2 regions of the Achromobacter sp. NCFB-sbj8-Ac1-l genome follow, and region 1 is predicted to be linked to the other one. Evidence: predicted binding sites of a transcription regulator. Region 1 holds the regulator's gene; the other holds the start of a gene.
The links. The regulator HrcA, encoded in region 1, represses chaperone genes, less so after heat shock. The targets are predictions, from matches to a motif close to TTAGCACTCNNNNNNNNNGAGTGCTAA.
Positions count from the first base shown of each region.

Region 1 (6,816 bases):
GGCTCGCGGTTACCCGGTATCCTTGCCCATGCCAACGCGGACGGAGAGCGATTACACCATGAGCGACCAAAGCGAACTGAAGAACATGGGTTTGAAGGCGACGTTTCCCCGCCTCAAGATTCTTGATATCTTCCGCAAGTCCGACCAACGCCACCTGAGCGCCGAAGACGTCTACCGGGCCCTCATCGGCGAAAACGTCGAAATCGGCCTGGCCACCGTGTACCGCGTGCTGACCCAGTTCGAGCAGGCCGGCATCCTGGCCCGCAGCCAGTTCGACAGCGGCAAGGCCGTGTTCGAGCTCAACGACGGTGATCACCACGATCACCTCATCTGCACGAACTGCGGCAAAGTGGTCGAATTCTCGGACCCCGAAATCGAAAAGCGTCAGCAAAAGATCGCCAAGGACAACGGCTTCGCGCTGGAAAGCCACGCGATGGTGCTGTACGGCATCTGCGGCAGCTGCCTGAAAGGCCGCTGAGCTTTTCCCCGCGGGACCCACTGGCCACGGCCGCGCTCGCCGTGGTGCAGTGAAGGCAAAAGCCCCTTCTCAAAGAAGGGGCTTTTTTTATTCCCGCATCGCTATTTCCGCCTATACAGGTCGGCAAGTGGAAGGTTGCCCGGCTCACGGGCCGGGTGCGAGGGTCAGGCAGGCGTGTGCCCGAACCCAGCCAGCATCTCGCGCGCGTGTTCGCGGGTGGTGGCGGTGAGCTTGATGCCGCCCAGCATTCGGGCGATTTCTTCGACCCGGGCGCCGTCGTCCAGCTCTTCGATGCGAGACCGGGTGGTGCCGCGCGATTCGGTCTTGCTGACCAGGAACTGGTTGTTGCCGCAGGCCGCCACCTGGGGCAGGTGGGTGACGCACAGCACCTGATGGCGTTCGCCCAGCTCGCGCAGCAGCTTGCCGACGGCCTCGGCGACCGCGCCGCCCACGCCACTGTCGACTTCGTCGAAGATCAGGGTGGGCACGCGGGCCGCGCGACTCGCGATGACGGACAGCGCCAGCGAGATGCGCGACAGTTCGCCGCCCGAGGCCACTTTGGCCAGCGGCCGCGGCGTGGTGCCGGCATGACCGGCCACCAGGAATTCCACCTGTTCATTGCCGTGGGCCGAGGGGGCCGCTACCGACAGGGACGGCTCGAATTTGCCGCCCTGCATGGCCAGCGTCTGCATGGCCTGGGTGACCTGCTTGCCCAGGTCTTTGGCGACCTTGCGGCGCGCCGTGGACAGCTTGGCGGCGACGGCGTCGTACTGCGCCTGTGCCGCCTGGGCCTGTGCGCGTAGGGCGTCGACGTCTGTCGCAGCCTGCAACGCGGCGAGTTCAGCATGCAGGCTGTCGCGCAACTCGCACAGGCCATCGGGCTCGGTGCGGAATTTGCGGGCGGTTTCGAACACCGCGCCCAGGCGCGCTTCGACATCGGCCAGGCGTTGCGGGTCCAGGTCGACGCGGCTGACGTAGTTGTTCAGGTCGGATACGGCTTCGCTGATGGCGATGCGGGCTGACTCAAGTTCGTCATGGATGCCCTGCAGGCCGGTGTCGTGGCGCAGCATCTGCTGGATGAGATGATTGGCGGACGTCAGGCGGTGATGCGCGGAATCGCCCTCGCCATCCAGCGCTTCGAGGATCCGGGTGGCGCCGTCCAGCAACGATTGCGCATGCGCCAGCTTGGTGTGCTCGGATTGCAGCGATTCCCATTCGTCGGGCGCCAGTCCCAGGCGGTCGAGTTCGTCGACCTGCCACTGCAGTCGTTCGCGCTCGGAGGCGAGGCTGGCGGCGTCTTTTTCGGCGGCTTCGAGCTGACGCGCCAGGGCCCGCCATTGTTTCCAGGCCTGGGCGACGGCCTGGCGCAGGTCGCCGTGACCGCCGTGGGCGTCCAGCAGGTCGCGCTGGGCGTCGGGTCGCATCAGGCTCTGATGGGCGTGCTGGCCGTGGATGTCGACCAGGCTGTCGCCCAGTTCGCGCAGTTGCGCCACGGTGGCGGGGGTGCCGTTGATGTAGGCGCGGCTGCGGCCTTGCGCGTCGATCACCCGGCGTAGCGAGAGTTCCTCGTCGGCGTCGATTTCGCGTTCGGCCAGCCAGGCATGCAGGGCACGCGGGGTGTCGAACACGGCGGTGATGTCGGCGCGCGTGGCGCCTTCGCGCAGTACGCTGACGTCGCCGCGTTCCCCCAAGGCCAGCGCCAGGGCGTCGATAAGAATGGATTTGCCTGCGCCGGTTTCGCCGGAGAAGACGGTAAAGCCGGGACCGAAATGAATTTCGGTCTGCTCGACGATGACAAAGTCGCGGATGTGCAGGGTGCGCAGCATGTCTGGGCGCTATTTACTCTACGTTATCGGTGGCTTGCGGCATCAGGTTCCAGTGCAGCTTGCGGCGCAGGGTGGAAAAGAAGCTGTAGCCTTCCGGATGCACGAAACTGATGGTGTAGGGCGCGCGCTGCACGACGATGCGGTCGCCAGGCTGCAGGTCGGACCAGGTCTGCATGTCGAAATGCACGCTGGCGCCGACCTCGACGCGTCCCATGGCGGTGAGCGTCATGTTCAGGACGCCGCTGTCGGGAATGACGATGGGGCGGTTGGACAGCGTCTGCGGCGCGACGGGCACCAGCACCATGGCGTTCATGCCGGGGTGCAGGATGGGCCCGTTCGCCGACAGCGCGTAGGCGGTCGAGCCGGTCGGCGTGGCGATGATCAGGCCGTCGGCACGCTGCGTGTACATGAAGGCGCCATCGAGTTCGACGCGGACCTCGATCATGCCGCCGCGCCCGGCGCGATTCAGCACCACATCGTTCAGGGCCGTTGCAGAGTACATTTTCTGGTTGCCGCGCCAGACGCTGCCCTCCAGCAGCATGCGCGCTTCCATCTGGTAGCTGCCTTCAAGCACCCGCGCCAGCGCGCCGTGCGCGTCCTGCAACGGGATGTCGGTAATGAAGCCCAGGCGGCCATGGTTGATGCCGACCAGCGGCACGCCGTAGGGCGCCAGGTGGCGCGCGGCGCCCAGCACGGTGCCGTCGCCGCCCATCACGACCGCCAGCGAGGCGCTCTGGCCGATTTGCTCGAGCGTGGCGACCGGATATTCAGTCAGGCCCGTGTTGCGGGCGGTGTCGGTGTCGACCAGCACCTGCCGACCGGCCTGCGTCAGTGCGTGCGCAAGCGCTCTTAGCGGGGCGTCCAGGCCGGTGTCCTGGTATCTGCCGATCAGCGCGACGGTAGGAAAGTGCATGGTGGCAAGGCGAATCTGAAAAGCCTGACAGCGAAGGCGAAACCGGTCCGACAAGTGGCCCGTTCGTCGATTATATGGGGCCGCATATCGGTTGGCGGGACAAAAATCGCCTTAATTGGAAAAGATTCCCTAAAATACACGCTATGGATGACCGCGCACGCGCTTTACTGAAGGCGTTGATCGAACGCTACATCGCCGATGGGCAACCAGTCGGTTCGCGGACGCTTTCGAAAGTTTTCGATCTGTCGCCCGCCACCATCCGCAATGTCATGGCGGATCTGGAAGAGCTGGGCCTGATCCACAGTCCGCATACGTCGGCCGGCCGGGTGCCCACGCCGCGAGGCTATCGCATGTTCGTCGATTCCCTGCTTGCGGTGCAGTCCTACCAGCTGCAGCCGCACAACATGGGCGACATGCTGTCCGCCGCCGAGCCCACCCGCGCGGTCAACGCCGCGGCGGCGCTGCTCTCTAACCTGAGCCAGTTCGCCGGCGTGGTGCTCACGCCCAAGCGGGCCCAGGTTTTCCGCCAGATCGAATTCATCCGCCTGTCCGACAAGCGCGTGCTGCTGATCATCGTCACCCCTGATGGCGACGTCCAGAACCGCATCCTGTTCGTGCAGCGCGACTACGCCGAAGCCGAACTGCTCGAAGCCGGCAATTTCTTCAATATCCACTTCGCGGGCAAGTCGTTCGACGCGGTGCGACGCACCCTGTCCACCGAACTGGCGCAATTGCGCGAAGATATCTCGCGCCTGATGCAGGCCGCGGTCGAGGCCAGCGCCGAGGCTGCGGAAGACGGCGACGCCGTCGTCATTTCCGGCGAACGCAAGCTGCTGGACGTGACCGACATCGCCTCCGACATGGATCGCCTGCGCAAGATGTTCTCGCTGTTCGAAAAGAAAACCGACCTGCTGCAGCTGCTTGATGTGTCCAGCCGGGCGCAGGGCGTGCAGATCTACATCGGCGGCGATTCCCAACTGGTGCCGATGGAAGAAGTCTCGGTCATCACCGCGCCATACGGCGTGGACGGCAAGGTGGTCGGCACGCTCGGCGTGATCGGACCCACCCGCATGGCCTACGAACGCGTCATTCCCATCGTGGACATCACGGCGCGGCTGCTGTCCAACGCCCTCAGCCACAACCAGTAGTTCCATCCGAACCGACATCCTCCTTGCGGAGGAAGGGGAGTTTTTGTGTTTCTTCGCCTGTTCAAGTATCTCTGGCCTGAACGCTACCTGCCCGAAACCGAGCAGGACGATCCCTTCAACGAGGATCCGCCGCCGCGGGCCCCGGGCAGGGTAGGCGTGCTGCTGGTGAACCTGGGCACGCCGGATACCCCCACCAGGAAAGACATCCGCAAGTACCTCGGCGAGTTCCTGTCCGATCCGCGCGTCATCGAGATACCTCGGTATCTCTGGAAGCCGATCCTCCATGGCTTGGTGCTGACGCTGCGTCCCAAGAAGCTCGAGCCGCGCTACGCCGGTGTCTGGCTCAAGGAAGGCTCGCCGCTGATGGTGTACAGCCGCCGCCAGGCCGAGGGCGTGCAGGCGGCCCTGACGGCAGCCGGCGTCGACGCGGAGGTAGCGCTGGGCATGCGCTACGGCAATCCGTCGATTCCCGACGCGATATCCCGCCTGCGGGCAAAGGGCTGCGAGCGCATCCTGACCGTGCCCCTATACCCGCAGTACGCCGCCAGCACCACGGCCACCGTGGTCGATGCCGTCACGCGCCACGCCGCACGCCTGCGCGACCAGCCCGAATTGCGCTTCATCAAGCGCTTTCACGAAGAACCCGCCTACCTGGATTCCCTGGCCGCCCGCATCGAGTCCTATTGGGCTGAGCACGGTCAGCCGCAGAAGCTGGTCATGAGCTTTCATGGCCTGCCGCGCTACTCCATAGAGCTGGGCGATCCGTACTATCGCGATTGCATGGAGACCGCCCGGCTGCTGTCTCAGCGCCTGTCGCTGCCGCGCGAGCAGATCGAGGTGACCTTCCAGAGCCGCTTCGGCACCGCCCGTTGGCTCGAGCCGTATACCGAACCTACGCTCAAGGCGCTGGCCGCCTCCGGGGTGACCGCGGTGGATGTGGTGTGTCCGGGATTTGTGGCAGACTGTCTGGAAACCCTGGAAGAGATCAGCCTGGAATGCCGCGACGCCTTCATCGAGGCCGGTGGCAAGCAGTTCCGTTACATCCCGGCGCTCAACGACGATCCCGCCTGGATCGCAGGGTTGGCCAGCCTGGTGGAACGGCACTTGCGAGGATGGCCTACGCATCCACGGACTTGAAGGAGAGGGCGTATGCACCATGATCCCAAGACGGGCAAGCTGGAGAAGAAGGGGCGCGTCAGCACCCCGGTGGAAGAAGACCAGGTCGAACACGATCTGGACGAAGCCCTGGCCGAGACCTTTCCGGCCAGCGATCCGGTGTCGATCAGCCCTGAACCCGATGATGATCCCCGCGTCGATCGCGCCCTGAAAGAGAGCTTTCCCGCCAGCGATGCGACGGCCCCGACGCAGCCGCACAAGAAATGACCTGATCGGCGGGCGGCAGGGGGAATATTTGCTTTCCCGGGCTTGAAATAGGGGTATTGGCCCCCATTCATGTCTGCGAAAGCCATTCTTTTTGGAGGATTCCCCATGACGGCACCCCACGAGCCTGTAGACCAGACGCCCGGTTTTGGCGAAAACGCCGATGCGGCCCCCGCCGCCCAGGACGCCGCGCAGGCCGAGCTGAACGAGTTGCGCGCCCAGCTGGACGCGGCCCAGGCTACCGTCAATGAGCAGCACGACCAGCTTCTGCGCGTCCACGCCGAGGCCGAGAATGTCCGCCGCCGCGCCCAGGAAGAAGTGTCCAAGGCACGCAAGTTCGGCATCGAGTCGTTCGCCGAGAGCCTGGTGCCGGTCAAGGACAGCCTCGAGGCCGCCCTGGCCCAGGCTGACCAGACCGTGGACACCCTGCGCGAAGGCGTCGAAGTCACCCTCAAGCAGTTGGCCGCCGCCTTCGAGCGCAACCTGCTCAAGGAAATCGCGCCGGCCCAGGGCGACAAGTTCGACCCGCACCTGCACCAGGCTATTTCGTCGATTCCCGCGCAGCAGCCCGCCAACACGGTGGTGCAAGTGCTGCAGAAGGGCTATGCCATCGCCGACCGCACGCTGCGTCCGGCCCTGGTCGTGGTATCCGCCGGCCAGGGCTGAGCGGAAAGCGAGCCATGAACGATCCCCGTTTCGATCCGGCCCAGGTCTTCGCGGTATTCGGCATGCGTCATGTCGACACCGCAGGATTCGACGGGGCCGTGGTCCAGGCGCCGGGATCGGACCTGCGCTGCGTATTCCTGTGGGGCCAGGATTGCTATAACTGCAATCTCTTCAAGCAGGCGGCCCTGTTGCACCAGGACACCCTGCTGGGCCTGGGTTTGAGCTGGTTCGAGGCTGATGTCTACGCCGACGAACCGCTGGGCCGCCGCTTTTCGCTGCATGGCGTCCCCACTTTTGTGCTGTATCGGGCCGGAAAACGGCTAGGACGCATTACCGGCTGGCCCGGATTGCCCCAGTTCACGGCGGCGATCCGCCGCCTGCAGGAAGCGCCGGCTGAAAATTCAG
Region 1 covers NZ_CP199812.1:1,097,074-1,103,889, forward strand. The annotation lists gene fur (ferric iron uptake transcriptional regulator) at 59-478, shown strand; gene recN (DNA repair protein RecN) at 643-2,304, opposite strand; gene ACUDP5_RS05170 (NAD kinase) at 2,318-3,217, opposite strand; gene hrcA (heat-inducible transcriptional repressor HrcA) at 3,361-4,365, shown strand; gene hemH (ferrochelatase) at 4,411-5,502, shown strand; gene ACUDP5_RS05185 (hypothetical protein) at 5,515-5,748, shown strand; gene grpE (nucleotide exchange factor GrpE) at 5,854-6,411, shown strand; gene ACUDP5_RS05195 (thioredoxin family protein) at 6,426-6,816, shown strand, end outside.

Region 2 (6,816 bases), 880 kb from region 1:
ATCCCGACCGTGTTCATTTCAGCCTCAGCCCCCGGAGATCGCTCATGCCCGCCGCCCTGGAACTCATTTCCCAGCATCGCTGTTTTGGCGGCACGCAGCGCTATTACCGCCACGATTCGGCCGAGATCGGCCTGCCGATGCGTTTTTCGGTGTTCGTCCCGCCCCAGGCTGAGCAGGGCCCCGTGCCGGCGCTGGTCTACCTGGCCGGCCTGACCTGCACCGAAGAGACCTTCATGATCAAGGCGGGCGCCCAGCGCCTGGCCGCCGAACTGGGCGTGATGCTGGTGGCGCCCGACACCAGTCCGCGCGGCGCCAGCGTGCCGGGCGAAGACGAAAGCTGGGACCTTGGCACCGGTGCCGGCTTCTATGTGGACGCCACCACCGCGCCCTGGCGCGGCCACTACCGCATGGACAGCTACGTCACGCGGGAACTGCACGGCATCATCACCCGTGCCCTGCCAGGCGACGCCGCGCGGGTCGGCCTGTTCGGCCACTCGATGGGTGGGCACGGCGCACTGGTGCTGGCGTTGCGCAACCCGGGCCAGTACCGCTCGGTGTCGGCCTTCGCGCCGATTGCCGCGCCCAGCCAGTGCCCCTGGGGCAAAAAGGCGTTCGGCGCCTACCTGGGTGACAATCCGGACGACTGGGCGGCCTATGACGCTTCCCTGTTGATGCGCGGCCTGCGCCAGCCCTTCCCCGGCGGCATCCTGGTCGACCAGGGCACGGCAGACCAATTCCTGGCCGAACAGTTGTATCCCGAGGTTTTCGAAGCCGCCTGCGCCGCCGCGGGCCAGCCCCTGACCCTGCGTCGCCAGGACGGCTACGACCACGGCTACTACTTCATCTCGACGTTCATCGAAGATCACATCCGGTTTCACGTCGAGCGGCTTGGAAAGCCAGCCCCCTGACGTCTCGCTTCTATACTGGGCAGCCTGCCGGGGCAGGCTGTCGGCGCCGTGTGCACCAGACTGCCCGTCCCGGCGTTCTTGTTAAGGACCGCCTGATTTGATCAACGGAATCGCTCCCTTCGTCTGGATCCTGCTGGCCGCGATCGTCCTGTTTCTGCCGGGCATCGCCATGCTCCTGGGCAAGGGCGGCCCGCGCGACGAGCGCGGCCGTCGCACCTTCCAGTTCCGCCCGGTGCGGCGCCTGTTCGGCCTGATGCTGTTGCTGCTGGGCGGCGTGTCCGGCTTGCTGGCCTTGTCCCTGGTGCAGTTCTTCAGGCTGACCACCGACCAGCCGGTCGCCCGGATCGAGGCCCGCCAGCAGGCCGATGGCCAGTTCCAGGTCAGCGCCACCGCGCCGGGCGTGGGCGCCCGGCAATACGTGCTGTACGGCGACCAGTGGCAGATCGACGCCCGCGTCGTGCGCTGGCGCCTGCCGGCCCTGATGGCCGGCGTGCCGCCGCTGTACCGCCTCGAGCGCCTGTCCGGCCGCTACAGCGACACGGCGCGCGAAGCCTCGGCCACGCGCTCGGTGCACGCGCTGGACGACTGGCCCGCGCCGGACCTGGGCCAGCTCAAGCAAAGTTTCCCGAACTGGTTCCCCTTCGTCGATGTCCAATTCGGCAGCGCGGCCTACATGCCGCTTTTCGACGGCGCGAAATACCAGGTCTTCCTGGACCCCCGCGGCGCCCTGTTCGTCCGGCCGGACGGCGAGTCCACCGCCGAGGGCCTCAAACGCTTGGGCTGGTAGGGGGAGCCCGGGGCGGGAGCTGCCCGCCCTTGGGGCGGCCAGGCAGGCGGGCGGTTATGAATTTAAATTGGGGACGTGTTGCGAGAAGGAAACTTTGACGCGCCGCAATAGTCGAATTAGCACTCCCTTTACTAGAGTGCTAACATCGAATCCATGTCTTTACCCCTTCGCTTTCCGGAGACCGCCGCTATGAAACAACCCAGTACCTCGTTGGCCGCTTCCGGCAACGCCCTGGCGTTGGCCATTGCCAATCCGGGCGCACTCGGCACGATCGACGCGTACATTTCCGCAGTCAACCGCCTGCCGGTCCTGTCCGCCGAGCGCGAGACCGAACTGGGCCGTCGCCTGCGCGACCAGGAAGACCTGGGCGCCGCGCGCGAACTGGTGCTGTCGCACCTGCGCCTGGTGGTGTCGGTAGCTCGCCAGTACCTGGGTTACGGCTTGCCTCACGCCGACCTCATCCAGGAAGGCAATGTCGGCCTGATGAAGGCCGTGAAGCGCTTCGATCCCGAGCGCGGCGTGCGCCTGGTGTCGTTCGCCGTGCACTGGATCAAGGCCGAAATCCACGAATACATCATTCGCAACTGGCGTCTGGTCAAGGTGGCCACCACCAAGGCCCAGCGCAAGCTGTTCTTCAACCTGCGCAGCATGCGCCCCGACGGCCAGACGCTCGACCCCGAACAGGTCGACCACATCGCGCGCGAACTCAACGTGCGCCGCGAAGACGTCAGCGAAATGGAAGTGCGCATGTCCGGCCGCGACATGTCGCTGGAAAACCAGGATGACGATGACGACAGCTACGCGCCCATCGCGTACCTGTCCGACGAAGGCCGCCAGGAACCGACCCGCGTGCTGGAACGCGCCGCACGCGATCAGCTGCAAAGCACGGGGCTGTCCAGTGCCCTCGAAGCGCTGGATGCGCGCTCGCGCCGCATCGTCGAAGCCCGCTGGCTGCAAGACGACGGCGGCGCCACGCTGCACGAACTGGCCCAGGAATTCGGCGTATCCGCCGAACGCATCCGCCAGATCGAAGCGGCTGCACTGAAGAAAATGCGCGGCAACCTCGCCGCCTGATGCTTGCGTCGCACCACGTAAAAGGGCTGCCGTGTGCAGCCCTTTTCATTTGCGGGTGCAACCCCGCGAGGCGGGGCGCAGGCCGCTCGTGCGAGCCCTTCCCTATGTCAATAAATTGATACAAATTCATCGCGAAATAACGCGCGATTCCAGAAACTTAATGAGGTGCGCACCGCCTAACTTCACGTAGACCGCAAACTTTGGTTGGCAGTCTTGTCATCCGTCTCGGCTTCTCCTCTTTCCCCTCCCCTATGAGACGGATGCTTGCGGGGCACCACGCATATGGTGCCCCGTTTTTTATTGCGCGCGCCAAACGCACCAGGTCGCTAAGCCGCCTGCGCGCTGCCCGGCTCGGCCTGCGCCGTATGCCACAGGGCATCCTGGACGCGCCGCACGCCGGTGGCCATCGAGCCGTCTTGATAGAGCTTGATCCAGCGATAGCCCGGCGCCAGGTTGTCCACCACATGCTTGCCGTCGCGGATGCTGAACTGAAAGCAGGTGGATGGGGTGGCCAGCATGCGCAGGTTGTGCCGGCGGCGATCGAATTCGTGGTGCACGTGGCCCCACAGCAGCACGCGCACCTGCGGCCAGCGCGTCAACAACTTGAACAGCGCCTGCGGGTTGTCGATCATCATCGAGTCGTGCCAGTGGCTGTCGATCTGCATCGGGTTGTGATGCATGGCCAATAGCGTGTGCCGTCCGGCCGCCTCGGCCAGGGCGGCTTCCAGCAAGTCCAGCTGGCTGTCGGGCAGATGGCCGGCGTTCGAACCCGGCACGGTGGTGTCCAGCGACACCACCCGCCAGGCGCCCACGTCCGTCACGGGCGCCGACCATTCGGGCAGTTCCTGGCGCATCGCCGCCGGCAGGTCGTGGTTGCCGGGCAGGCAGCGGATCTGCGCGCCTTCCAGCGCCGGGGCCGAGCCGAGGGTGGCCGCCAGGCGGCGGTAGGCCGCGGGCTCGCCGTCCTGGGACAGGTCGCCGGTGGCCAGCAGCAGGTCGGGATGCTTGCCGTCGGCCTCGATCTGGCGCAGCACCGCGCGCAGGCTGGCGTCGGTATTGACGCCCAGCATCACGGTTTCGGGCTCGCCGAACAGATGGCAATCGGTCAATTGGACAAGCATGGCCGGGGGATCGTTGCGCCGGGCCAGGGTGTGGACGCGTGCCAAGTGCGGCTCCTGCAAAGTTCTGCACGGCCCTTACCTTACCGAAAAAGTCGCGGCTCGGCGCATGCCCGGTGGCAGGGATGGCGTAACGAAACGTGGTGGTGCAGGCGCCCGCGGCAGGACTTGCACGAAAACCCGCTATTCTTGTGGAACTTCTCACAAGCTTCATGATCGGGACGCGGCGTTTTCCATGGATGTAGGTTTTCTCGTATTCGGCCTGGCCGGCCTGTTGACGCTGGTGTGCTTCATGCCGCCCCTGGCCGGTCGCCTCAAGCTGCCCTATTCGGTGCTGCTGGCTATCGTCGGCTGCTTGCTGGGCATCATCGTGCACGTGCACGGCTGGGCGCCCAGCTGGATCGGCGATTTCCTGGATTCGCTGGAACGCTTCGAGATCTCGTCCGAGACCTTCCTGATGGTCTTCCTGCCGGTACTGCTGTTCGAGACCGCGCTGTCCATGAACGTGCGCCGGCTGATGGACGACATCGGGCCGATCCTGATGATGGCCATCGTGGCCGTCGTGGTGTGCACGGTGGTGGTGGGCGTGACGCTGGACGCCATTTCACCCTATGGCCTGGTGGTGTGCCTGCTGCTGGGCGCCATCGTGGCCACCACCGATCCGGTGGCGGTGGTGGGCATCTTCCGCGAAGTCGGGGCCCCCAAGCGCCTGACGACGCTGGTCGAGGGCGAAAGCCTGTTCAACGACGCGGCGTCGATCGCGTTGTATTCGGTGCTGCTGGCCGTTCTGGGTGGCCACGGCGAACTGACCGTCAGCGGCATCTTCAACGACTTCATCGTGCACTTCATCGGCGGCGGCATTGCCGGCTTTGCCATGGGGCGCCTGGCCTGTTTCCTGTTCGCCTGGCTGCGCGGCTTTCCCACCGCCGAGATTACGCTGACGCTGACGCTGGCCTATCTGTCGTTCTTCATTTCCGAGCACTACTTGAACGTGTCGGGCGTGGTGGCCACCGTGATCGCCGGCCTGGTGGTCGGCTCGACCGGGCGCACGCGTATGTCGCCCACCACCTTCGAATACCTGTCCAGCGCCTGGGAGCAATTCGGTTTCTGGGCCAATTCCCTCATCTTCCTGTTCGCGGCCATGCTGATTCCCAAGCTGATGGCCGCGGCCGATTGGCAGGAACTGGTGCTGGTTGGCGTCGTGTTCGTGGTGACCCTGGTGGCGCGTGCGATCGTGGTGTTCGGCCTCTTGCCCCTGCTGGGGCTGACCCGGCTGGGCACCAAGGTCAGCAATCCTTATAAGGTGGTGATGCTGTGGGGCGGCCTGCGCGGCGCCGTGTCGCTGGCGTTGGCGCTGGCCGTGACCGAGCAGACGGGGGTACCCGAAGAGGCGCGCCAGTTCATCGCCGTGGCCACCACCGGTTTCGTGCTGTTGACGCTGTTCGTCAATGGCATCAGCCTGCGGCCGCTGATCCGCATGCTGGGGCTGAACCAGCTGTCGCCGGTGGAACGCACCATCCGCAACCAGGCGCTGGCGGTGGCGCTGGAGGACCTGCAGGGCAAGACCGACGAAGTGGCCAAGACCGAACACATCGGCACCGAGGTGCGCGACCGCATCCGCGCCGTGTTCGACGCCAGCCTGACCAGCGTGCACGACGGCCAGGTCAGCCAGATGAGCGACGAGCAGCGCGTATCGGTGGGCCTGGCGATCGTGGCGCAGCGCGAAGAGGAAATGTTCTTCGACGTTCTCAAGGCGCAAATCGTCGACTGGCGCATGGCCGAGGCGCTGCTGGCACGGGCCGAACGGCTGGAGGATGCCATCCGCATGGGCGGCGTGCCCGGTTTCGAACGGGCCATCGTGGCGGACGTACGCTATTCCACCGGGTTCCGGCTGGCGTTGCGGTTGCATTACCTGTTCGGCTTCCAGGGCTGGCTGGCGCGCGAGCTGGGACAGCGGTTCGCCAACCTGATGAGCAAGCGGTCGGTCGCGCAGCGCCTGATCGTATTCGCGCGCGAACAGATCACGCCCCTGCTGGGCGAAGCCGCCACGCAGCGCATCGTGTCGCTGCACCAGCGGCGGCTGGACCTGATCGACAACGCCATGCAGGCGCTGAACCTGCAATATCCCTCGTATGCCCAGTGGCTGCAGGAAAGCTACCTGGGCCGCGTGGCCCGCGAGCTTGAACGCATCCGCTATCGCGACATGCTCGAGCAGTTCCTGATCAGCGGCGAGGTCTACGCCGACCTGATGGCGCAATTGAAGAGCCGCTGGGCGCACATCGACACGCATCCGCCGCTGGACATCGAAATGAGCGCGGCCGACCTGATCAACCGCGTGCCGCTGTTCGAAGGCCTGTCGGCCGATTCGCTGCGGGCCATCAGCAAGCTGCTCAAGCCGCGCCTGGCGCTGCCCGACCAGCGGGTCCTGACCAAGGGGCGGCACGGCGAGGAAATGTGTTTCGTGGCCTCGGGCGCCGTGGCGGTGCACCTGCCAGACAACACCATGATCGAGCTGGGCAGCGGCGAATTCTTTGGCGAACTGGGCCTGTTGGGCGAGCAGCAGATTGCGCCGGAAGTGACGTCGCTGGGCTACAGCAAGCTGCTCATGCTGTCGTCGCGGGATTTCCACGCGCTGCTGGCGCGCGACGAGCATTTGCGTGAGCGCATCCAGGTGGTGGCCAAGCAGCGGTTGCGCGCCATCGAGGTCTGGAAGCAGTTTTCGCAGGCGAACGCCGCGCCGGCGCCCGTGGTGCCTGCTCCGGCTTCCGTGCCGACGCCTTCGCAGGCCGCCGAGGCGGCCGAGGCCGCGGGGGCGGGGTCGGCGGATACGGGCGGTATCGATGTGCAAGCGTCGCGTGCACTGCGAGAGGCCGGCGACCATGGCGTCAGCCCGCACGAGGTTATCCAGCCCGATGCCGCTCGGCCCGCC
Region 2 covers NZ_CP199812.1:213,817-220,632, forward strand. The annotation lists gene fghA (S-formylglutathione hydrolase) at 45-908, shown strand; gene ACUDP5_RS01045 (hypothetical protein) at 1,006-1,695, shown strand; gene rpoH (RNA polymerase sigma factor RpoH) at 1,885-2,769, shown strand; gene ACUDP5_RS01055 (phosphodiesterase) at 3,096-3,935, opposite strand; gene ACUDP5_RS01060 (cation:proton antiporter) at 4,123-6,816, shown strand, end outside.
Region 2: a site for HrcA is predicted at 1,812-1,838, ahead of rpoH (RNA polymerase sigma factor RpoH). Genes of this name have one in related genera too.